3 regions of the Ferdinandcohnia sp. FSL W7-1320 genome follow, and region 2 is predicted to be linked to each of the others. Evidence: predicted binding sites of a transcription regulator. Region 2 holds the regulator's gene; each other region holds the start of a gene.

Region 1 (7,934 bases), 3.5 Mb from region 2:
CTAAACTTCCATATTGTTTAATAATCGCTCTAGCAACATCCAAATTTAATAATAAGAATCCCACACCAAGTATGAGCATACCACCTAAATATAATGTTGCCCCCGCCATCTCCCATCCACCAGCAGAGATAGCTGGTAGCGGATATAAAAACGTCCAAGCTCCCGCAAAGTCAAATACAAATATTCCTACCAATACCATTAGGACACCGATTATGAATGTGATAAAATTTGTGATTAAAATTGCTTTGCTTAATTTTACATATTTACTTAAGAAGAACCACATGACTGCAGCTGCGGCTAATGCTGCGGCCCCTATCATTCCCGTTCCATGGACGGTCATAATTTCATAAAAGAATGCAGGGTCCACATCAATCATTTTTCCTTGTGCAAGTAGCATTAAGACTCCGAATACCATCATTGAAAAAATGATGAGGCTTCCTGTTAATAGATAAATAGCGATTGTTTTGTTTCGGGAGTTATTTGTCGCTCCCATTACCATATTAGTAGACATTGTTAACCCCCTCCTTAATTTGTTACAACAATTTCACCAACCATGAGATGGTGAGCAAGCCCACAGTATTCCATACATAATATTTGATATGTCCCAGGCTCCGAGAATGTGTAGTAAACCGTATTAGTATAATCTGGCATTGCCTGAGTCTGTGCTAATAAATTCATGTCTTTGTCATAGATACCAAAGCCATGGTTAACATCTGAGCTTGTGATATCGAATTCAATTGGCTCTCCCACTTTGAATTCCATTTGACTCATGTTCCATCCAAATTGAACGGCTTCAACATCGACAATGACTGGATTTTCTTCTTGTCCATATACCGGTCTTTCAAATGGAAGATCCTGGAGTGTAAAATACGTTAAAGTTCCAAATACAACGAGTAGAACTAAGAAATAAATCGTTCTAAAACGGTACCATTTTTTCTGAATTGGTTCATACTCTCTTCGTTTATTGGTTTTTAATACGACGGTAATAAAAATAACTGTAATTAAGGCCATTAAAATAATGGAAAGATACCAAGCGGCTGTTTGGTACAAAGAAACCCCCTCCTAATTTCTCTTTTCAGCAAGATTGTCACATATTGCTCGGCCATAAATCTGTTAAGTTTGTCACAAAATGGGACTGAAACAAAAAAAGACACATTCTTGTCAAGAATGCATCTTTTTATAACGACTATTTAATTAAGTAGGTTAACGCTAGCATTAGGAATGAGATGAAGACCGTTGTTAATACCCATAGCCAGGCCAATTCCATATTTCCGCTATCAATGGCAACATAGATTGCTGTTGGTAGTGTTTGTGTTTTTCCTGGTATATTGCCCGCAAACATCAAGGTTGCACCAAACTCCCCAAGTGCTCGAGTAAAACTCAAGATAAAACCCGTTACAATTGCTTTCAACGATAAAGGAATCGAAATGAACAGAAATATACTAAATTCATTTGCTCCATCCGTTCTTGCCGCATCCTCAATATCTGTATTTACTGTTTGAAATCCCGTCTTTACAGATTGGTACATTAACGGAAATGCAACGACAGAAGAAGCAATAACAGCTGCCAACCACGTGAACATAATCGGTTGTCCTGTTAATTTCTCAAGGAACATTCCTACAAAACTATTTCGTCCAAAAATTACAATTAATAAAAAACCAACAACCGACGGAGGCAGAACCAGTGGCAGCATTAACACTGTTTCCAGAAAGAGTTTGCCTCTAAATTGCTTATGTGACATCCATTTGCCTATGATTAAGCCTAGAAGTAAGACAATACAACCGGCCGTGATAGCAATGATTATCGATAGTTTAATAGGTGACCAAAAAGTAAGTTCCATTATGCAAACCTCAATTGTTAAAAATTGTTCAAAAAGTCAGGAATCCTTATTTTCTAAGGTATTATGCTTAATAAATGAAGGATGTGTGATTTATTATACACCTAATGTATGCCTAACATTATATGATTTCCTTAGAAACAAGTATAGCATTCCTATATGGAAGGTGGTACCTATGAGTAAATTAGCTTTACATCAATCAACTATTTCAGATGAATTAACCGAACTTCTTAAATCAGCTAATCAAGTCATCAATATGAAAAAAGGAACCTATTTATTTCGTGAAGGAATGAAAGCTTCTGAACTCTATCTGATTCTATCGGGGCGTGTAAAAGTAAGTAAAGGGACATCGGATGGCAATGAGTTATCGCTTCGAATCTGTAGCCAAAATGAAATCGTTGGGGAGTTGACCCTATTTACAGATCAACCTAAATATTTATTTGATTGCAGGATATTGGAGGATTGTGAAATTGCTGTAATTCAAAAGGATGAATTAGAAAAAAAACTCTTTGAAAATACAACACTAGCATTTGAATTTATGAAGTGGATGAGTGATCATTTCCGAAAAACACAAACAAAGTTTAGAGACCTTGTTTTATTAGGCAAAAAAGGAGCATTATATTCCACATTAATTAGGATGACCAACAGCTATGGGGTGGAAAAGGAAAACGGCACTTTAATTGACCTACGTCTGACCAATCAGGAACTAGCTAATTTTTGTGCAACCACAAGAGAAAGTGTAAACCGGATGCTGCATGATTTACGAGTGAAGGATATCATTTCTGTTCAAAAGGGCTATATCACTATTCACGATTTAGGATATATAAAAAAAGCAATACAGTGCGAGGAATGTCCAGCTAAATATTGTAGTATTGAATAACCTAAAGAAAAGACCCACGGGCTCCATGGGTCTTAGGTATTTTAATGTAATGTTCTTTCTTTTTTACGAAGTGCTTCAGGAATATATACACAGAATGGTTCACTCTCCATGTAATCTCCTGTCATGGCATATGCACGAGAACGGGATCCACCACATACATGTCTAAATTCACATACTCCACATTTCCCTTTATATTTGTCAGGATTACGCAAATCTTTGAAGATTGGGGATTCACGATAAATTTCAGCAAGTGGGGTCTCACGAACATTTCCTGCTTTTACAGGTAATAAACCACTCGGATACACATCTCCAGTATGAGAAATAAAGACGAATCCATTCCCATCGTTTACACCTTGTGGCGCTCTTCCAAGTCCATCAATTTGCCCCGTTTTCCCTTGCATAAGGGCATCTTCATAGCGGATTTGTTGTTTTGCATCCTTTGTTTCACGCAATTTTGATTGAATAACTACACGGCGATAGTGTTGTGCAGCAGTCGTTTTTATATCAAATTTCACACGTTTACTAAGGTCATACAACCAGCGAAATACCTTTTCATGTTCAACTGGAGAAATCATATCCGTTTCTTTTCCACGACCAGTAGGTACTAGGAAAAAGACGCTCCATAATACACAATCGAGGTCCTCAACTAATTTTGCCATTTCATCTAATGCATGGACATTGTATCTTGATATTACAGTGTTGATTTGAATTGGAATTTCAAGTTCATGTAAATATTTAATGGCTCTCATTGTTAAATCGAATGAACCATTTGTTCCGCGGAAATGGTCATGAATTTCAGCAGTTGGACCATCTAAGCTAAATGCCCAGCGAGCTAATCCTACTTCTTTCGCCTTTTGAATGGCTTCTTTTGTTACATTTGGTGTTGCACTTGGTGTCATGGAAACGCGCACACCTTTTTTAATTGCATATTCGGCAATGTCATAAACGTCAGTCCGCATTAACGGGTCCCCACCTGTGAATACAAGCATCGGATTATTCATCTCATATATTTGGTCGATTAGCTTTTTCCCCTCTTCAAAGGAAAGCTCTCTAGGGTCTCTTTTATACTGGGCTTCGGCACGGCAATGTAAACATTTTAATTGGCAAGCCCTTGTAAGCTCCCAAATCACAATAAATGGAACTTCGTTATAGTCTCTTTCAAACATGAGGCAAACCTCCCTTGTTAATGTACACATTTTAGCATTATAAAATAGTGAGCAATGTGAGGTACATCACAGGAAACGGAGGTGTTTAAAATTGTTCACAAATTAAGAAAAGCGTAAGCACCTTGAAATTGAACGTCTACTTACTACTGCCACGTCCTGTGGCAAACGTAGACGCCAGCACATCGTGTGCAAGTCCGAAAAGCATAAGAAAAGCTGGCGAGAAGGATGCATTTTATCCTTCTTGACTGATTGGCTTATGACCTCAAGGGGGTAGGCGATGGAGCTAGACAACAAAAATATATGAAATTGAAATGAAGAAATATTCTTTGAAGAAATTAAATGTAATTGAGGGTTAACACTACAGCTACAAGTAGGTTTGGAGCCCCCAAGAGGAAAAACAAATAGGAATATCGAATTCTTGTTTTGCGTTCTTTTTTGCTTTCGGTGTAATAGTTCGCTCTGGCACGATCGCCACTTACAAAGGTATCAGATACAATTCCTGCAAGTAAAAAACATATTATACCCAAAGTCCCAGAAATAACTGAATAAGTTTCAAATTGACGAGTAGACAAACCAATTAATAGTAGAAGTCCAGAGGTTACTATACCTAAAATTAAGCCTACTCTCAAACATAATCCCTCCTTAAAGATAGCTCAGATATTATTATTTTATCACATTTTTCAGAAAATTATGAGTGTTAGACTTGAATAATAATAACAAAGACGTTGCGATGTAATATGGCAACGTCTTTGTGACATATATCGTGTGATCCTCAAGTCGGCTTATGGTTTATTTTTTCATATTCAGTTTTATTATTGATATTCTCAAATTCCATACCTTGTAGCTGAAGATCTTGGTCGGTAACAAATTTTACATTGCAAGTGCCTAATAACTGTGTCATTTTTAATTTTTTATCTTTAAGTAATTGTTCAATCTTTTTTGCGACTCTAGCATGATACACGGCAATTAATGGCTGTTGTCTGTCATTGATAATGGGTACGATTGCATCAATACTTTGATCATTGGTAAAAGTAATAAGCTGCTTTACTAGATTGTCTGTAACAAAAGGAGTATCACAAGGTAAAATTACATACCAATCTGAGTTTGTTTTCTGCATGACTGTGAATATGCCAGCGAGTGGTCCATTGCCCTGAAATTCAGGTAAATCCTGAATTATGGAAATCGAGGCTTCGTTTCGAAATTGCTCTTCTAATACAGGATGGCTCACAATATAAAGTTGGTCCACGTTATCTTTTAATGCATCAACTGCATATTCGTAAAAATATTTGTTTTGAAATTGCGCAAATGCCTTAGGGCTTCCGAATCTCCTTGATTCCCCCCCAGCCAAAAGAACACCTATGAATGTCGGGATTTTCATCAGTAAACACCCTTTTGATTTTTTCTTCATAGTAGCATGAATGAAACAGCCTACCAAACAAAATTCATCATGAATCAAAAAAAGTGTAAACAAAGCCTTTAAAGACCATGCCTACACTATGTAAGAGATTGGAATCTGCGATTGATTTTTTATTTTTTACCGATTGCAACGCGCCATACTTCTGGTCCCTGTTCAAGGTATTCCCAAGTGAATGCGTCACCACGTTCGATCATAAACTGGTATTGGAGTGGTCTTGGATCGTGGTCATTTGATAGCTCCATGATTTCACCTGGTTGTAAACTATCAAATGTTCTAAAGATTGTTGGATGCTTATCCTTCGGTGCATAATCTGGTGCGTTTACTTTCGCTGCAAATACCATTTTAAAATTCCTCCTTTTGATTTATGGGTCCATTGTACCCGAGTCTTTTTAGACCATGTTGTGAAGCAAATCACTATTTACGTATGTTTTTTATCATATGTTCCGAAAACTATGCGATAATTAGATTAAATGAATATCCCACGTAAACATCTTGTCATTCTTCATGATTGTGGAGTTTAAAAGAATTAACGGGGTGAACACATGAAGGAATTTGTAGGCAAATGTAAGGAATGTGAAAAAGATATTTTTTGTTTAGATGGTTTTATTAATGGTGTTGTATTAGATGATAAAAATGGAATACTTTGCTTTAATTGCGCTGAAGAAAAGCATGATAACTAAGCTAGGAGTTTGACTCCTAGCTTTTTTGTGTCCAATTTTTGAACATTGTTGTCATCCTCACCGACTATGATTTATATCACTGTTTTAAAAAGTGGAATTGTTACACTAAATGTTGAGTAACCGCATATATAGTTTATTTTGAACAAGGAGTGAGACAGATGGGATTGCCATCGATTCGTGAACAATTGAAAGGAGTACCCTTGTTTCGGGAACTAACATCAGAAGAACTCGACCCAATTGTAGAAATTTCACAGTCACGATTATATAAACAAAAGATGTTTATCTTTATGCAAGACGATCCACTTGATCGTGTATTTTTCATCCAATCTGGAAAAGTAAAAATTTACAAGTCTGATATGCATGGGAAGGAACAAATTGTTTCTGTTCTAGAAGCAGGAGAAATGTTTCCTCATGCTGGCTTTTTTCGAAAAGGCGGATATCCCGCACATGCCGAAGTAATCGAGGATTCAAATATCATCTTCACCCCCATTGATAAGTTTGAAGACATATTGCTAAAAAATCCTGAGCTTTGCATAAAAATTTTTAAAGTGCTTGGTGAAAAAATAATAGACCTCCAAAAACGTCTAGAAGAACAAATTTTGTTAAGCACCCAAGAACAAATCATAATGCTTTTACTTCGTCTATGTAGGAGTAATGGTGAAAAGACTGGAAATCGCTTTAAACTTACAACTCATTTTACAAATCGAGAACTCGCTAATATGATCGGAACAACTCGTGAATCAGTGAGTCGAACGATTTCTGTTTTGAAAAAGAAGCATATTGTTGACTTGACTACAGACGGTTATTACTTATTAGATCATATGAAACTGCATGATGAGATTTTCTAAAACTAACTTTCAGCCTAATTGACAATCCTAAATAAAATTTGCATTTGTGATTCAGGTCACAACGTTTCTCATTGAAAATGATTATCATTAGTTTATAAACGTTGATAAGGGGGACTTTCAAGTGGAATCAAAAGTAGTAGAAGTAGATGTTAGGGAAGATCTTAAAAATAAGATTGAGCCATTTCAAAAGATTATGGAAGCCGTTAAACCTCTACAGAATGGAGATACATTCATCTTACATGCTCCATTCAAACCGACTCCTTTATTTCCTATTTTAAAGGCAAAAGGGTTTTCAAACGAGGTAGAGCAAATTGATAAAAAACATTGGAAGGTTACCTTTACTAAAAGAGGTGACAAATAATGATATTAGATAACCGAGGTCTTGAGCCACCAACTCCAATGATGCGAACGTTAAAGGCTCTCGAGAAACTAAACAAAGGTGAAACATTGACGATTATAAATGATCGTAAACCTATGTTTTTATATGAACAGCTTGAAGAACTTGGTTACAAGCATATAACAGAACCACATCCTGAAGGCGGCTTTCAAATTGAGATTACAAAATAAGGAGCTGCTTGATCATGATACCTCAATTATCAAATGAAACAAATATCAGGCTACCACTTTCTTTCATTTTATTTAGTGTTGCGGCATTGGTCACATCCCAAGTCATCCTGCTATTCAATGGACATATGGTGATTGATGGGAACTTTAGGGCCCCTGCCATTCTATCATCAGCTCATTTACTTATTCTTGGTTGGGCCTTAATGGTTGCGATGGGGGCAATGTATCAGCTTATACCGGTAGCATTTTTGACTCCGATTTGGAGTGAAAAATTCGGATTTATTCAATTTTGGATTACGGCAATTGGGTTTGGCGGATTTGGCATCACTCTTTCTTTTTCACCAGCCATTTCTATTTTTACAGGATCACTCGCTATAATTGGAATATTATTATTTCTTGTTCAAATGTTTATGACAATGAAAAAACAGGCAAAGAAAAACATTCTAACTGCATTCGTTGGTAGTGCTCTATTTTGCTTGTTACTCACTATTTCGTTAGGAATTCTATTGATTGTTAATTTAGGTGCTGGAATAGCTCACCTA
Region 2 (7,934 bases):
AAACCAACAAATTACTTTCTTCAATGAAAATTTGAATTTGCATAATACTAATGGATATAAGCGAATATATGATACAATACAAAAAGTGGACAAAAGTATAAAAACTTGATATTTATTCCAACTACTAAAGGAGATTTTCATGAAAGCTCGTTATTGGTATGTCATTTTAACTTACATTATCATGCAGTTCTCTGGAATTTTAGGTATCCCGCTTCTATTGCTTTTAGGCATCGGAGATGATGTTGACCCGAATACGATTATTGCCCTTTGGACTGTTATTAGTTTTGTGGCGGCACTTCCGATTGTTTTATTTTTATTAAGACAAGATATTAATGAAAGACATCAAAATCTTCATCGTTCTTCAAAAGGAGAAGCGATTGGATGGGCAATAGCAGGTATATTCATGGCAATGACTGCTCAGGTTATTGCAGCTAATATTGAGATTCATTTGCTTGGTATTGAGGCTGGTTCTGAGAACACCCAAGAAATTATGGCCTTGGTAAAATCCCTACCACTGCTTATAATCGTAGTTTCCATTATTGGGCCAATCCTTGAGGAAATTATCTTTCGCCAAATTATTTTTGGTTCCTTATATAAAAAATTTAACTTTTTCATTTCTGCCCTGATTAGTTCGTTAATCTTTGCAGTAGTGCATATGGACTTTACGCATATTCTGATTTATACAGCGATGGGCTTTACCTTTGCCTTCCTTTATGTACGGACAAAACGGATTATCGTTCCAATCTTTGCACATGTTGCAATGAATACTTTTGTTGTAGTGGTTCAAACGATTTTTGCAGATGATATAGAAAGGATCATGAAGCAAGCCGAGAAGCTGCAACAGACATTTATTGGAGGCTTTTAATTTATGCGAAGAACTTCACCTTTTGTAATGGGCATCATTTACACGCTAATGGGGATTCTGTTTACCTATATTGCGATTAATAGTGCAACAGAGACCGTTTGGAACTTCTCTACCATCCTTCTAGCACTTGTCGCAACATTCGACTTTGGTGTGGCTATCCGAATGTTTGTCCTTCACAGTAAAATAAAAAAGATCTCAAAAACAAAAAAATAACCTCACAATAAACTGTACCCTGTGTAGTAGACACATTAAAAAAAGTCTGCTGCACAGGGTCTTTTTATGTACAATAGATTAAAAATAGTGCGGGAGAGATAGTATGAGTAAAAAAATATTCTCGGAAAAAGAGATCGAATTACTAGCTAAAAATCCATATGTAAAATCAGTAAGTCCCAAAGGTATTACCTATTCAGATGAGTTTAAGGAGCACTTTATAACTCAAAATGACCTGGGGAAGTTTCCTAGAGAGATATTTGAGGACTGTGGGTTCGATACTGAGGTATTAGGTATGAAACGGATTGAGTCTTCTGGAAAAAGATGGCGAGAAGCTTATCGTAAGCACGGAATTCTAGGACTTCGTGATACAAGATCAGGAAACTCAGGTAGACCAAGGGAAAGAGAGCTTTCCACTGAAGAAAAATATGCAAGGTTAGAGGCCGAAAATAACCTGTTGAAAGCAGAGAATGAACTATTAAAAAAGATACGATTCGCAGAAAGGGGGATGAAGAAGAAATAAAATTGTCAGCTGACCAGAAATTTAACCTTATTCATTCCGTTATCGAGAAATACAATCTAACAAGGATGGTAACCCACCTCTGTAAAGTAGCTGGTGTGTCCCGTCAGGGATACTATAACTACTTTTCTGCTAAACAAGTTCAGAGAAGGAAGGATCGGGAGAAAAAGGATGAATCCCTTCGGGACCTGGTTTTAAAAGCATACAATTTCAAGAACCGTAAGAAAGGGGCTCGTCAAATTAAGATGGTATTGGCAGGTCAGTTTAGTGTTGTTTTCAATCTTAAGCGAATCAGAAGAATCATGAAGAAATACGGGATTGAGAGCCCTTTTAGGAGAGCGAACCCCTACAAGCGCATCATTAAGGCTACGCAGGAGCACAAGGTCGTCCCGAACTTACTTAACAGGGAATTCAAACAAGGAATCCCACACAAGGTCCTTCTTACGGATATAACCTACCTATATTTCGGAAAAGGTAAAAAAGCTTATTTATCAACCATTATTGACGCTTCCACCAATGAAGTCTTAGCTCATCAGGTCTCTGATCGAATTACTTTAGATATCGCTACGGATACACTTAAGAAGTTAAAGAAAAACAGGAGAATCAAACTGGCTAAAGGAGCTTATATACATTCTGATCAGGGAGGTCACTATACCAGCCCTGTTTATCAAAAGCTGGTGAAAAAATTCAAATTGGAACAATCAATGTCTAGGAGAGGTAACTGTTGGGACAACGCCCCACAGGAATCATTCTTTGGTCATTTTAAGGACCTGGCTGATATAAAATCATGTGAAACTTTAAAAGAACTTAAGCAAGAAGTGAAAGCTGCCATCCACTACTACAATCACTACAGATATCAATGGAATATGAAAAAGATGACCCCTGTTCAATACAGAGATCATCTTCTTAAAGTAGCCTAGCTTTTTTTAAAATGTCCTTTACAAGGGGTACAGATTACAACGGAGGTTATTTTTTTTATAGATTTCCCTACTCTATCGAATTTGCCGCTTCCATTTCTGCTTTTAGTGCCTTCCTGTAGGCACTTTTTGATACAAGAATACTGATTTCATATAATCCGAATAACGGTACTGTAACCATTAAATGCGAGATTATTTCAGGAGGTGTGATTAAACCTCCGATGACTAATAGAATAAAATACGCGAACTTTCGTATTTTAGATAGAAACATTGGTGTTACTATTCCCAATCTTGTTAAAAACATCACAATAACCGGCAGTTGAAACAAAAAGCCAAACGGTAAAGTCAATTGCAACAGGAATTGAAAATATTCGTTAATTCCAATCACCTGATTTATATCAAGGCGTTCCGCTAACCTTGTCATAAAGTTCACTACAAACGGGAACAAAATAAAGTAGGAGAAAGAAACTCCTATTAGAAAAAGGATTACCGAAAGCGGAATATAACTCAAGGTTACCTTTCTTTCCTTTTCATATAAGCCAGGACTGATGAAGGCCCAAAGTTGATAAAGTAGAAAAGGAGATGAGATAACAAGGGCAATGATAAAAGCAAATTGCATATAGATTTTAATTGGATCTGTCATACGAAAAGCATTCATTGTCAGCTCTTTTGCTTCCTCTGCATTTTGCAAATAGAGAATAACTGGCTCTGCGAGAAAAAAGCTTCCTAATGCAACAATGAAGAAGAAAACGACTACGTAGATCAGTCGTTTTCGTAACTCTCCAATATGATCATAGACGGACATTTCTTTTTCATTCATGTGACTCATCCTATCATTACTTCACATCTTGAGTTTCATTCTTCTTAACATCATCATCGTCATCGTCTGCTAAACCTTTTGTTGCGTTTTTAAACTCACGCAATGTATTACCCGCTGCTTTTCCTAGTTGAGGCAACTTCTTCGGTCCAAAGATTAATAACGCTGCAAATACAATCAATAAAATACTACCGAATCCAAGACTTCCCACTGTAAGTCACCTCCCTACAATTATAAGATCTATTATTATTCTTCACTTGAATCATTTGAATCATTTGAATAATGCTTTAAGAAATATACAAGGGCTTGTAGTTCTACGGCCAAATCAATATGGTGAACCCGAATATGTTCAGGCACATTGATTCGTGCTGGGGTAAAATTAAGAATACCCTTGATCCCTTTATTAACCAAGCGGTCTGTAATCGACTGAGCTGCCCCAACCGGCACCGTTAGAATAGCCACCGTTACATCATCAGGCAATTCTTTTTCCAGGTCATCAAGATGGTGTACCTTTACTCCACCAATACTACTACCTACCTTATTATAATCCACATCAAACGCAAGCTCAATTTTTGTATTATTATTTTTTGAAAAATTATAATGTAAAAATGCTGTACCTAAATTCCCTACACCGATTAAAGTAACCTTCGTTAACTCGTCTTGATCTAAGGTCTTACTAAAAAAGGATAATAAATAATTGACATTATAACCATACCCCTTTTTTCCCAATGCTCCGAAATAAGAAAAATCTCTCCTAATTGTTGCGGAATCAACCTTAACCGCATCACTTAGTTCTGCAGATGAAACCCTCTGTTTTCCTGAGGCATGCAAATTTTTCAAAAATCGATAGTAAAGTGGCAGCCTTTTGGCAGTTGCTTGTGGTATTTTTGATTGTTCAAGATTCACCTTAATTCCTCCACTAACTTGGAACTAACTATAGCTCCCTTATAAAATCTCCGTTCTTTCCACCTGTTTTTTCAGCCAAATAAGTTGGTCCAATGACCATTCCTTTATCAACCGCTTTACACATATCATAGACAGTTAGCGCACAAACAGATGCAGCAGTAAGTGCTTCCATTTCGACACCTGTACTGCCCTTTGTTTTAACTGAAACCGTGATATTTAAAATATATTCATCTTGGATTGTCCAGCTAAAACGTATATCAACGCCCTTTAATGCCAATGGATGACACATCGGAATTAACTCTGACGTCTTTTTGGCTGCCATAATCCCGGCAACCTGAGAAACAGCAAGGACATCACCCTTACTAACCTCATTATTTATTATTTGCTCATAAATGATTTTATTTACAGTAATACTTGATTTTGCAATTGCTGTACGGACAGTATCTGCTTTTTCCGTAATGTCGACCATCTTGGCACGACCTTGCTCATTAAAATGGGTAAATGATGACATAAACAAACCCTCCCATAAACTATACACTATTTTAACACATCTGTCTTTGATACATCTGTGAACAATATCATTGCAGTTGCTCTAATTAGACAATATAAGATACACTGATGATAGAAACAAGAGGTGAAATAACATGATTTTACTACAAGTAAATCAGCTCAAAAAGTATTTTGCTGCTGATCTTATATTATCGAATATAAAGTTAGAAGTACAAACTCGCGACCGTATTGCCATCGTTGGACGAAACGGTGCTGGAAAATCAACACTTTTAAAAATTATTGCTGGCCATATGTCTCATGATGGCGGTGAAATTATCAAACCGAAAAGTGTTACCATTGATTACCTCGCTCAAAACACCGGACTTGAATCGAGTTTGACCATCTGGGAGGAAATGCTAACTGTTTTTGCCTCCTTACAAAAGCTTGAAAAAGACCTTAGAGACTTAGAGGTTAAAATGGGAGACCCATCCCTCTTTGAAAATCCGGTTGACTACCAAAAATTACTTGAAGAATATGATCAGCTACAGGTTGATTTTAAGGAAAAGGGAGGCTATCAATACGAAGCTGATATTCGATCCATTCTACATGGTTTTAATTTTACAGAAGAAGACTACCAAACCAAAATATCCAGCTTAAGCGGCGGTCAGAAGACACGCCTTGCCCTTTGTAAACTATTACTAACCAAGCCTGATCTGTTAATCTTGGACGAGCCAACTAACCACCTTGATATCAACACACTTACGTGGCTAGAACAATATCTACAAGGATATCCTGGAGCACTATTAATCGTATCCCATGACCGATACTTCCTTGATAAAGTGGTCAACCAAGTTTATGAAATTTCAAGACACACAAGCACCAGATATGTCGGTAACTATAGCAACTATTTAAAACTCAAGGCTGAAAACTATGAACTTGAGTTGAAAAAATATGAAAAACAACAAGAAGAAGTGGAAAAGCTAAAGGATTTCATCGCAAAAAACCTAGTTCGAGCTTCAACCACCAAGCGTGCCCAAAGTAGACGAAAGCAACTTGAAAGAATGGAGCTAATGGACAGGCCGTTAGGTGATGAAAAGTCAGCTTCCTTCCGATTTGAAATCGAGAGGCAAAGTGGAAATGACGTACTAAGTGCAAAAGATATCACCGTTTCGTACGAAAAAGGCAAACCGATTATCAAAAATATTAATTTCAATATTTACCGTGAAGATAGCATTGCTTTAGTGGGTCCAAACGGAATCGGAAAATCAACCTTACTAAAAGCAATTATTGAAAAACTCGACAACGTAGAGGGAACATTTCGCTTTGGTTCACATGTGACCATCGGTTACTATGATCAACAACAAGCGGACCTCAACTCGAACAAGCGAGTTTTAAATGAATTATGGGACGAATACCCTCTTAAAACTGAAAAAGAAATCCGTACGGTTCTTGGAAACTTTCTCTTCTCAGGGGATGATGTGTTAAAAACCGTTTCAACCTTAAGTGGTGGCGAGAAAGCAAGACTTGCCCTTTCGAAGCTAATGATGGAGAAATCTAATTTTCTCATTCTTGACGAGCCTACCAACCACTTAGACCTTGATAGTAAGGAAGTACTTGAAAATGCTCTAATTGATTATCCCGGTACAATCCTTTTTGTTTCCCATGACCGATATTTTATTAACCGCATTGCAACAAAAGTGTTTGAGTTATCTAATGAAGGACTTACAGAATACTTAGGTGATTATGACTACCACCTTGAAAAGAAGTTTGAAATGGAGGAACTCGCAAGGCTAGAAGCCCAAGAGTCAAAGAACACCAAACGTGAAGTGGTCCAAGAAAAGACATCCTATGAACAAGAAAAACAATTAAAGAAGCTTGAGCGTCAAAGAAAACGCAGAATCGAAGAAATCGAGTTGGAAATTTCAACAATCGAAGAAAAAATCGAAGAAAATGAACAGCTTCTCTGTGATCCAGAAGTCTATCAAAATCATGAGGAAGTTCAACGAATTAATGAAGAAAACGAAAAATCCTCAGCAAAACTTGAAGCGCTTATGGAAGAATGGGAATCTCTCCACGAAATCAGTGGATAACTAACATCCTAGAACTTTACACCTATCAACAAAATAAAGATATCCCCATCTCTAATTTTTAGAATGGGGAATTTTTTTGATTACTTACACAAAAAAATATAGTTATACACTATCTTATCCACGTTATCCACATAATCCACACTTATCAACAGACTTATCCACAAAAAATGTCCACAAATACATATTAGTTATTTCGGTACTTTTTATAAGTTTTCCACAAAACCTGTGATTATGTGGATTATTTATCAACAAAAAAGCCCTCTTTAATAAAAGAGGACTTTTTGACTATCTTTCAATGTCTAACCCAGGATTAGCATTCAATGCGTAAGACGAACGCTTTCCTTTTTCGTACAACACACTACCAACTGCAGCAATCATTGCGGCGTTATCTGTACATAATGAAAATGGAGGAATAATGAGTTTAACCTCTGGCATATCAGAAAATGCATGCTCTAAAGCTGCACGAAGCCCTTTATTTGCGGCAACCCCACCAGCTAGTAATACTTGTTTTACCTTATATTCTTTAGCTGCCTTCACTGTTTTAGTCACTAAGACATCGATCACACTTTCCTGAAAGCTTGCTGCTAGATTCTTCGGATCAATGGTTTCTCCTCGTTGTTCAGCATTATGAAGGGTATTAATAACAGCAGATTTTAATCCACTAAAACTAAAATCGTAAGAATCCTCTTCTAGCCAAGCTCTCGGTAAATCAATCGTTGCTGTTCCCTCATGTGCAAGTCGATCAATGTGTGGCCCACCTGGATATGGAAGGTTAAGAGTTCTAGCCACCTTGTCATATGCCTCACCAGCAGCATCATCCCTTGTTTCCCCAATCACTTTAAAAGATGCATGCTCCTCCATGTAGACAAGCTCTGTATGGCCCCCTGAAACAACCAATGCCAATAATGGAAACTCCAGCTCCTCAACCAATCGATTTGCATAAATATGACCTGCAATATGGTGGACTCCTAATAGCGGAATATCATGGGCAAATGCTACTGCTTTAGCAGCATTAACACCTATTAACAATGCTCCTACTAAACCAGGGCCCTCCGTCACTGCAATACCATCAATATCCTCAAAACTCTTATCTGCCTGTTTTAAAGCTTCTTCAATTACC
Region 3 (7,934 bases), 3.3 Mb from region 2:
TTTTTGTTTTAATGTTTCTTTGTCATATGTGGAACGTCTGCATATTTGTTTAAACTCACAGAATTTGCATTCATTCTCATCATCAGTCATCGTGAAATGCCCATGTTCCACAATCGAAAGAAGCTTGTCTAAAATGTCCTTTCCATTTGTACGGGTGGCTTCTTCCTGCTCTCGTTCAAATCGTTTCCCTGCTCCCTTTCGGGTTGGAAATAAATAAGAGCTCTTTTTCACCGCTCCATCTTTTATTCCCAAATGCGCTTCAATTGCAAGTGTGTAGAGGAGATGTTGGAGTTGTCTTCCACCTTTAAAAAACTCTTGTGTCTTATATCCCCAACTACTTCCCGTTTTATAATCAATAATATGGTATGAACCATCAGGTAACTGATCAACTCGGTCGATGATTCCCCTAACATGAACCTTTCCTGATGGAAGTTCAATCACTGCTGGTGCGTCTTCACCAAAGGAATATTCAAAATACAAGGGTTCCCCTAACTCATTATTTTCTTCTTCGATTCTCAAAAAGGTTTCACACGACTCGATTATTTCCTCCTTCTCAAGTCTTTCCGTTCGTGCATTTGGTGGTGGAACGAGCGTTTTTACAAATTCTATCCTCTCTTTTGCTATTTTGGTTAGCAAGAGTATATGTTTTTCGAAGGAAGGTCTTTCATTACGGGCTTTGATTTCTTTATAGAACTTCTCAAAAATCTCGTGTAGCAAACTTCCCCTCGTTTTTGCGTCAAGCCATCGAGTCGGGTCATAGGAAATATCCTCAATTACTTTTAGTCTCAAAACATTTTCTAAAAAATAGGCATATGGGCATTTAGCAATCTTTTCAAGTTTTCCTGCAGAAATCGTAATATCTTGGTTGTTACGAGGATCAAACTCTGACGTATCACTTTCTATTTTCCCTTCATACACGGTGAAGGCAGGGTCTTGCCTCATCCTTTCAGCATGAAGTCCTCTTGCAATATTTGCATGCCCATCTAATACAGATTCCGCTTTAAGATTAGTTTGAGAATCTATGATGTGGTAGGTCCACCAATCTTCTCTAGCTACTATGTGTTTTCTATCCACACCAGGAACATTCTTTTGTAGAGTTGTAAAATCTGCCGAAATATCACCTGATTGAATTCGGTAGCATTGCAAAAACAAAAAGGCGGGTGATATTACTCGGTTTTCATTAACGTTAAATCTGCAGTAACTCACGGTAATCTCATGGTTTGCAGCTGAGGCTAATAGCTGAGACATGAGATAGAGATTGCGTTTCGCCTTGTCCTTTTCTAACGGAAGGAATCTACCTAATTTCTCACGTTCTATATCAAGCAATAATGGGTCTTCCCCTGAACTCCCTGGAAACCGTTGATTGTCCATTCCAACAATAAATACATGCTCACGATTCAAATAGATACCATTTTTATAGGACGAAATATGTAAAAAGCCAGGATTTGGTCGGGAATGGCCAATATGTATTGACAAAAAATCATCCTCAAATTTTTGATAAACTTCTATTATAGCCTCATTTGCATAGGGCAACAGGTCATCAATTCTACCTAATAATGTCTCTTTCGCTAGTTGGTCAAATACGGAAGAAACTTTACAATAGTTTTGCAGAAAATATTTAATCGTTTTTAGCAGATCACTATAGACAATGGTTCCATCATGTTGGATTGTAGGTGTTTGTTTGAATACAGATGAGAACCATTTTAATAGCCATTGATAATGCTGGATTCGTTCCTCTGAAGTGTTTTGTTGATTGATTTTGTCATGGATTTGTGAAAGATAACGCTCTTTCCCCCAACCAATATGTGCATCCCTTAGCAAGTTTGCAATTCTAGCTTTTGACGGCGCGTCTTCTCTCAAATCCAGTAAATTTTCCTGAAGAAGGTCCAAGAAGACTAGCACACTATAAACTTCCTTCATCCAAGCCAGGATGCCTGCCACAAACTTTCCAGGACGCGTAAAACCAATTGGAATCCCCTCACCGTACGTCACAGGGAGTTGCATTCGTTCCGCTAGATGATACATAGTGGTTATATATTTCGAACTTGCTGTGTAAAAGATTACTGCCTCATCAAACCTGATTCCTTTTTCCTTCATGCGAAATAGTACTTCCTTTAGCTCCGTATCCTCCGTTTTAGCAGAAAAAAGGGAAAGTGTCGGAATCGTTGTTTGGCAATGTTCTACATCAAAAAGATAGCTTAATGGTGTTTCGCCACCGAAAACAACCTTTGAAAAAGAAGTGCTTTCAGGTATCTCCATACCTCGTACTGCTTCCATCGGTAAATGGAAGTAATTTGCTGGAAGTATACTCTTTATAAATTCTACTTGAAGGTAAGCTAACCTTAAGTTGCTCTGAAAAATGAAGACTTGGTTTCTAGAGTGATATTTTCCTAGAGCACTCCTGAAAAGCTCGGCTTCATCAATCATTTTATTTTTATGAAGAAGTTCTTCATAAGTCGCTAATATTCTTATCATATCTTCGCCTTTTGCAGGTGAAACAAAATCTTCCCTCGAAACTGAGCTACTTGTGTAGCCATCCAGGCGCAATAACTTTACTGTTTGGTACATCCTTTGGCTTAAAGTCGGCGTGATTTCAACCTCTTGAAAATAGCGAAAGTCCATCTTTTGCTCCGACAGTAGGGAATACATAAAATGAGTTCCTAGTGTGTCACTGATGAGTTGGTTTTCTTCTTTAGAGTAGGCATCAAGTGCAAGATCCTTAACAGTTTTGATTTTGATATTTACCGCATTATTTTTATTTTGAGTAAATTGCCTTAGTATTTGTTCGCCAATCATATATGAATCCACAAGTAAGATTTTTTCCGTTAATAAATGCTTATTACATATCGTTTCGAGGTGTTTAATGAGAACTTCCAAGGTTTTCACTCTCCATTTTCGTGACTAGCCGTAACTTCTTTGTTTCTAACGGCGTGATATCTGTTCAATCGATTTTTACCAAAATAAAAGGACGTCTAAATCTACATTCAGACATCCATGTTGTATTAACCTAATATTTGTTTTATCGTACTAATAGTATTCCCATTTATCGGTTCGCTAAACTTCCCATTTATTCGAACCGCAGAGCCGAAATGGTATTCGGTTGCATGAACTTTTTCATGAATTTCTACAATATTGTTGTGTGATAAGCCAGATCCTGGCATAACGACCGGTGATGGCTTTTCGTTAGCTAATGCAATCATTTCCTTAAGATTTTCTACACCTTCTAACGCCTTTGGCGCTCCTCCAGAGGTTAATACCGTTTGGATAGAATCACTATATTTTTGAAGGGTCTTATATGCCTCAATAATATCCTTTGCTTCATCAATTGCACGGTGGAAGGTAATTTTCATTCCATCCGCTGCTGCAATCACTATGTCAAGAAAGGCTTCATCAATCTCTCCGCTTTCCGTTAATGAACCAAAAACAATTCCTGTGGCACCAAGGTCCTTACAAACCTTTATATCTTCCAAAATCACTCGCTTATCTTCCTCTGAATATATAAATGAGTACCCATGAGGACGAATCATAACATGAACAGGAATGGAGACCGCTTGAACAACATCCTTTATAACTCCATACGAAGGTGTTAAACCTCCTTCTGTCATTGCCGTTACTAATTCTAAACGATTTGCACCATGTTCTTCGGCCATTCTTGCATCTACTGCGTCTTGTACAATAATTTCAAGTAACATGTTTATTTCCTACCTTTTATGTAATTTGGTACCGCGGGGACGGTTCTTATGGTCCTTATAAGGAACCAAGAGAACCGTCCCTCTGGTCACTTTGACACTCTTCCCCACTTACCTTATTTTAAACATCTTGTACATATAATACCCCATTGTCCCAAAAAGAGACACAAAAAAACCAATCATGTACCATATGCCTAGACCTTCATTTCCTTGGGCGACGTTAATCATTTCCAATGCACCAATCACTAGGAAAAACGTAAGAAGGAAATTCATCACGACGAGCATTTTTCGAGATGCTCTATATATGCCTTCTGCGTTTTCGGGTGTCACCTCAACAGGGTAATTATGAATATGCGGAAACTTACTCAAGATAAACATGGTCTTGAATAAAAAGGTTGCAATGATTGGGAGGATGAGAACACTACCTTTACCGCCCCAGCTATTTGGCTCACCAGAGATATTAAAGTGGGTAGGTACTCGATCCGGGATTTCACCCCAACTTACGATGATGTAAACATAAATACCAACTAAAAATAAAATTGATAGCGTTTCTAGTATTCTTTCAGATATTGTTTTTGGGAGTTTAAGCACTGGTTTGTTGGACATAAAAAAACCACTCCTTCCTCATACTTTTAATACGATGAAGGGGTGGTAAGGGTTTCAATTTAAGACATTAATTTCATAAAAATGTATTTCATGGTTGATATTGTATCTGTTACACTAAAAAAGAAATATAACACAATCGTGTTAGGTTAATAGCACGTTGCAAAGGAGAATACATATGAGTACGTTCGAACAAATGTTAGAGAAATATGCTGACTTAGCTGTGCGTGTAGGTGTTAATGTACAGCAAGGACAAAACCTACTTATCAATGCACCTATCTCAGCTGTAGAATATGTTAGAAAAGTTGTAAAAAAAGCTTATGAGGCCGGAGCAAGAAATGTATATGTCGAGTGGAATGATGACGAAATTACACGCACTCGCTTTGATTTAGCACCAGATGAAGCATTCCTGGATTACCCAATGTGGAAAGCGAAAGGAATGGAAGAACTCGCTGAAAACGGAGCTGCCTTTTTGTCTATCATTTCATCAAATCCAGATTTACTGAAAGGTGTCAATCCTGAGCGCATTGCCAATGCAAATAAAACTGCTGGTCAAGCACTGGAAAAATACAGGAATTATTCTCAAGCTGATAAAGTAAGCTGGTCCGTTATTGCTGTGCCATCAGAAAGCTGGGCTGAAAAAGTATTCCCAGACCTCTCCTCTGCAGAACAAGTTGAAAAGTTATGGGAAGCGATATTCCAAGCAACTCGTGTAGATACGGAAAATCCCGTACAAGCTTGGAAGGATCACAATGCAACTTTGCATGCAAAAGTGGAGTACTTAAACAAGAAAAAATATAAAAAATTGCATTATACAGCGCCTGGAACTGACTTGATGGTAGAACTTCCTGAGGGTCACGTTTGGATTGGCGGTGGTGGTGAAAACGAACAAAATATTCAATTCGTAGCCAATATGCCAACAGAGGAGGTCTTCACCGTTCCTGCGAAAGAAGGTGTAAATGGTTATATAAGCAGCACGAAGCCACTCAATTACGGGGGAAGCTTAATTGATAACTTTACGCTCACATTTGAAAATGGACGAATCGTGGATGTAAAGGCTGAAGCTGGTGAAGACACACTCAAACGCCTTGTGGAAACAGATGAAGGCAGTCACTATTTAGGTGAGGTTGCGTTAGTTCCACATAGTTCACCTATTTCACAATCAAAAATTCTGTTTTACAATACTCTTTTTGATGAAAATGCCTCCAATCACTTTGCAATCGGAAACGCATATGCCTTCTGTATTGAAGGTGGTAAAACAATGTCGCGGGAAGAGCTTGTAATAAAAGGAGCAAACTCAAGTATCACACACGTTGACTTCATGGTCGGTTCAGGTGAAATGGACATCGACGGCATTACGAATGATGGCACCACCGAACCCGTTTTCCGTAAAGGGGACTGGGCATTCTAATATAATATTGTCTCTAGTAAATTTAACAAGTCATATATAGGCATCATTGGAGGATTTTCTCTTCCAGTGGTGTTTTTTTCTTTTTAATTATAAAATAGCCAATAATTTTATTTATTGATGCTATTGAATTTTAGATAGTATTATGTAAATATAGATGACAAGACACTTGTATTTCCAGATGTATCCCTTAAACTTTTTATAACCAAAAATTACCTTACCTAAGTTTGTGAAATTATTATCAAACTTATTTATCCTAGGAGGAAAAACTATGAATCTATTAAAATTGCGTAAAATGTTACAGGAGTTCTTACTTGAAGATTTAGGTGAACTGGATGTAACAAGTCAATCAATTTTCCCAATTGAACAAACAAGTCAAGGCGTATTTATTGCTAAAGAGGAAGGAATTATTTCTGGATTAGCCATTATTAAGGAAGCCTATCGCTTATTAGATTCTACCATTGGAGTCGAGCTTCGTTTTTCTGACGGAGATTATGTTTATGCTGGCGATTCAATCGCAACAGTAAGTGGACCGACATCCCACCTACTCACTGGTGAAAGAGTGATACTGAACCTTATCCAACGAATGAGTGGAATTGCAACCGTTACAAACAGATGTGTAGAAGCTTTAAACGACCCTTCCATTCGTATTTGTGATACTAGAAAAACCATTCCAGGACTTCGTATGCTTGATAAGTATGCAGTTGTAACGGGTGGTGGCAAAAATCACCGTTTTGGGCTCTATGATGGGGTTATGATTAAGGATAACCATATCGCCTATTGCGGTTCGATTACAAAAGCGGTTGAAGCGGTACGCGAAAAAATTGGCCATATGGTAAAGATTGAAGTTGAAACGGAAAACAAAGAAGAAGTCTTGGAAGCTGTGGAAGCTGGAGCAGATGTGATTATGTTCGATAATCGTAGCCCTGAAGAAGTGAATGACTTCACAAAGTTAGTACCAAAGGGAATCATCACCGAAGCCTCTGGCGGAATAACTTTAGATAATTTAGCCACCTATTCCGGTACCGGTGTCCAGTATATATCATTAGGATTTTTAACCCATTCAGTAAAAGCCCTTGATATTAGCTTGCAAGTAAAAGAAGGTAACAAGAAATCTTCTTTCAATGAATGATGATATGCTACCCGAGTACATCTGACTTGTTAAAAGTACGGGTGGAACTCGGGTAGCATGACCTTTGGGGGTAATGTGAATGTCTAAAAAAAATTGGATTTATTCTTTCTTACTTTTAATTAGCAGTATTCTTTTAGCAGGTTGCTTGAATAAAGTTGGTGCGGTGTCTGTCGCTGATACTGGCGATATTCGAACGACTATTATTGGCGGACGGACAGGTGGCGCATGGTCTGTTTTTACAGAAGGTATCGCCGAGTCGATTCGTCGTGAAAATAAAGGTTCACTTATTACGGTTGAGCCTGGCGGAATTGTTGAGAATCCGGCTAGTGTTGGAACAAACACGGTCCCTTATGGTATCTCCTATGCCATGACAGCTTACGCAGCATTTAGTGGAACAGAACCTTATAAAGAAGCCTATCCAGATATACGGGCGATTAGTGTGGTGATTCCTGCTAACTATTATCAATTAATCGCACGAGCTGACGTGGAATTCGATTCATTGGACGAGGTGATTCAAAAGGAAGCACCGATGCGGCTAGCAGTTGACCAAAGGGGCTCTGCGGGTGAAATCATAACCCGAACGATTTTACAAGAGTACGATGTAACCTATAAAGATATAGCATCTTGGGGTGGTTCTGTTGATCATTTAAGTGGTTCAAAAACGTTTGAATTGATGGGAGATAATCGAATCGATACAACAGGAGATGCAGTATCCGTCCCATCCAGTGATATTTTAGAGGCGGCCATCACAAATGACATGAAATTTATTTCGATGGACCAAGATATACTTCAAGATGTAGCAGATAAGCTAGGAATGGAGCTAGGTACAATAGCGGCAGGGAGTTATAATTTTTTAAATCAAGATATACACACCCTATATACCCCTGCTATTTTAATTGTTCACAAGGATGTTCCTGAAGAAGAAGTGTATCGCGTTACAAAGGCTATCTATGAAAATGTAGAATATCTAGGCACAGTCCATAAGGAATTTAAGAAGCTATCAGACGAAAACTTTAGCAAAGTTGGGAAGGTCCCTCTTCATCCTGGTGCAAAGAAATTTTTCGTAGAAAAAGGACTAATCCATTAAATTTAGAAGGGAGTT

The links. Region 2 encodes Rex, which represses fermentation and respiration genes when NADH is low (regulators of the CRP and FNR family bind a similar motif). Its sites were predicted from a motif close to TTGTGAAATATTTCACAA; they were not measured.
Region 1: the regulator Rex is predicted to act here: its motif matches at 3,938-3,955, upstream of NST91_RS18905 (TIGR04053 family radical SAM/SPASM domain-containing protein).
Region 3: the regulator Rex is predicted to act here: its motif matches at 5,928-5,945, upstream of nadC (carboxylating nicotinate-nucleotide diphosphorylase).

The regions. Positions count from the first base shown of each region.
Region 1 is NZ_JBBPAM010000001.1:3,829,966-3,837,899, forward strand. Features, by position in the region: gene NST91_RS18885 (cbb3-type cytochrome c oxidase subunit I) at 1-511, opposite strand, end outside; gene NST91_RS18890 (cupredoxin domain-containing protein) at 526-1,050, opposite strand; gene modB (molybdate ABC transporter permease subunit) at 1,187-1,840, opposite strand; gene NST91_RS18900 (Crp/Fnr family transcriptional regulator) at 2,013-2,717, shown strand; gene NST91_RS18905 (TIGR04053 family radical SAM/SPASM domain-containing protein) at 2,759-3,883, opposite strand; gene NST91_RS18910 (DUF5316 family protein) at 4,219-4,512, opposite strand; gene NST91_RS18915 (molybdenum cofactor guanylyltransferase) at 4,656-5,261, opposite strand; gene NST91_RS18920 (DUF2249 domain-containing protein) at 5,411-5,641, opposite strand; gene NST91_RS18925 (hypothetical protein) at 5,843-5,980, shown strand; gene NST91_RS18930 (cyclic nucleotide-binding domain-containing protein) at 6,139-6,828, shown strand; gene NST91_RS18935 (DUF2249 domain-containing protein) at 6,950-7,189, shown strand; gene NST91_RS18940 (DUF2249 domain-containing protein) at 7,189-7,395, shown strand; gene NST91_RS18945 (heme-copper oxidase family protein) at 7,410-7,934, shown strand, end outside.
Region 2 is NZ_JBBPAM010000001.1:318,539-326,472, reverse strand. Features, by position in the region: gene NST91_RS01670 (CPBP family intramembrane glutamic endopeptidase) at 140-865, shown strand; gene NST91_RS01665 (YdiK family protein) at 869-1,078, shown strand; one part of gene NST91_RS01660 (IS3 family transposase) at 1,182-1,592, shown strand; one part of gene NST91_RS01660 (IS3 family transposase) at 1,595-2,515, shown strand; gene tatC (twin-arginine translocase subunit TatC) at 2,583-3,332, opposite strand; gene NST91_RS01650 (twin-arginine translocase TatA/TatE family subunit) at 3,349-3,540, opposite strand; gene NST91_RS01645 (redox-sensing transcriptional repressor Rex) at 3,576-4,235, opposite strand; gene moaC (cyclic pyranopterin monophosphate synthase MoaC) at 4,264-4,746, opposite strand; gene NST91_RS01635 (ABC-F family ATP-binding cassette domain-containing protein) at 4,880-6,814, shown strand; gene tsaD (tRNA (adenosine(37)-N6)-threonylcarbamoyltransferase complex transferase subunit TsaD) at 7,100-7,934, opposite strand, start outside.
Region 3 is NZ_JBBPAM010000001.1:3,599,831-3,607,764, forward strand. Features, by position in the region: gene NST91_RS17775 (PD-(D/E)XK nuclease family protein) at 1-2,877, opposite strand, end outside; gene NST91_RS17780 (copper homeostasis protein CutC) at 3,003-3,692, opposite strand; gene NST91_RS17785 (DUF1648 domain-containing protein) at 3,801-4,295, opposite strand; gene NST91_RS17790 (aminopeptidase) at 4,471-5,703, shown strand; gene nadC (carboxylating nicotinate-nucleotide diphosphorylase) at 5,972-6,832, shown strand; gene NST91_RS17800 (TAXI family TRAP transporter solute-binding subunit) at 6,912-7,919, shown strand.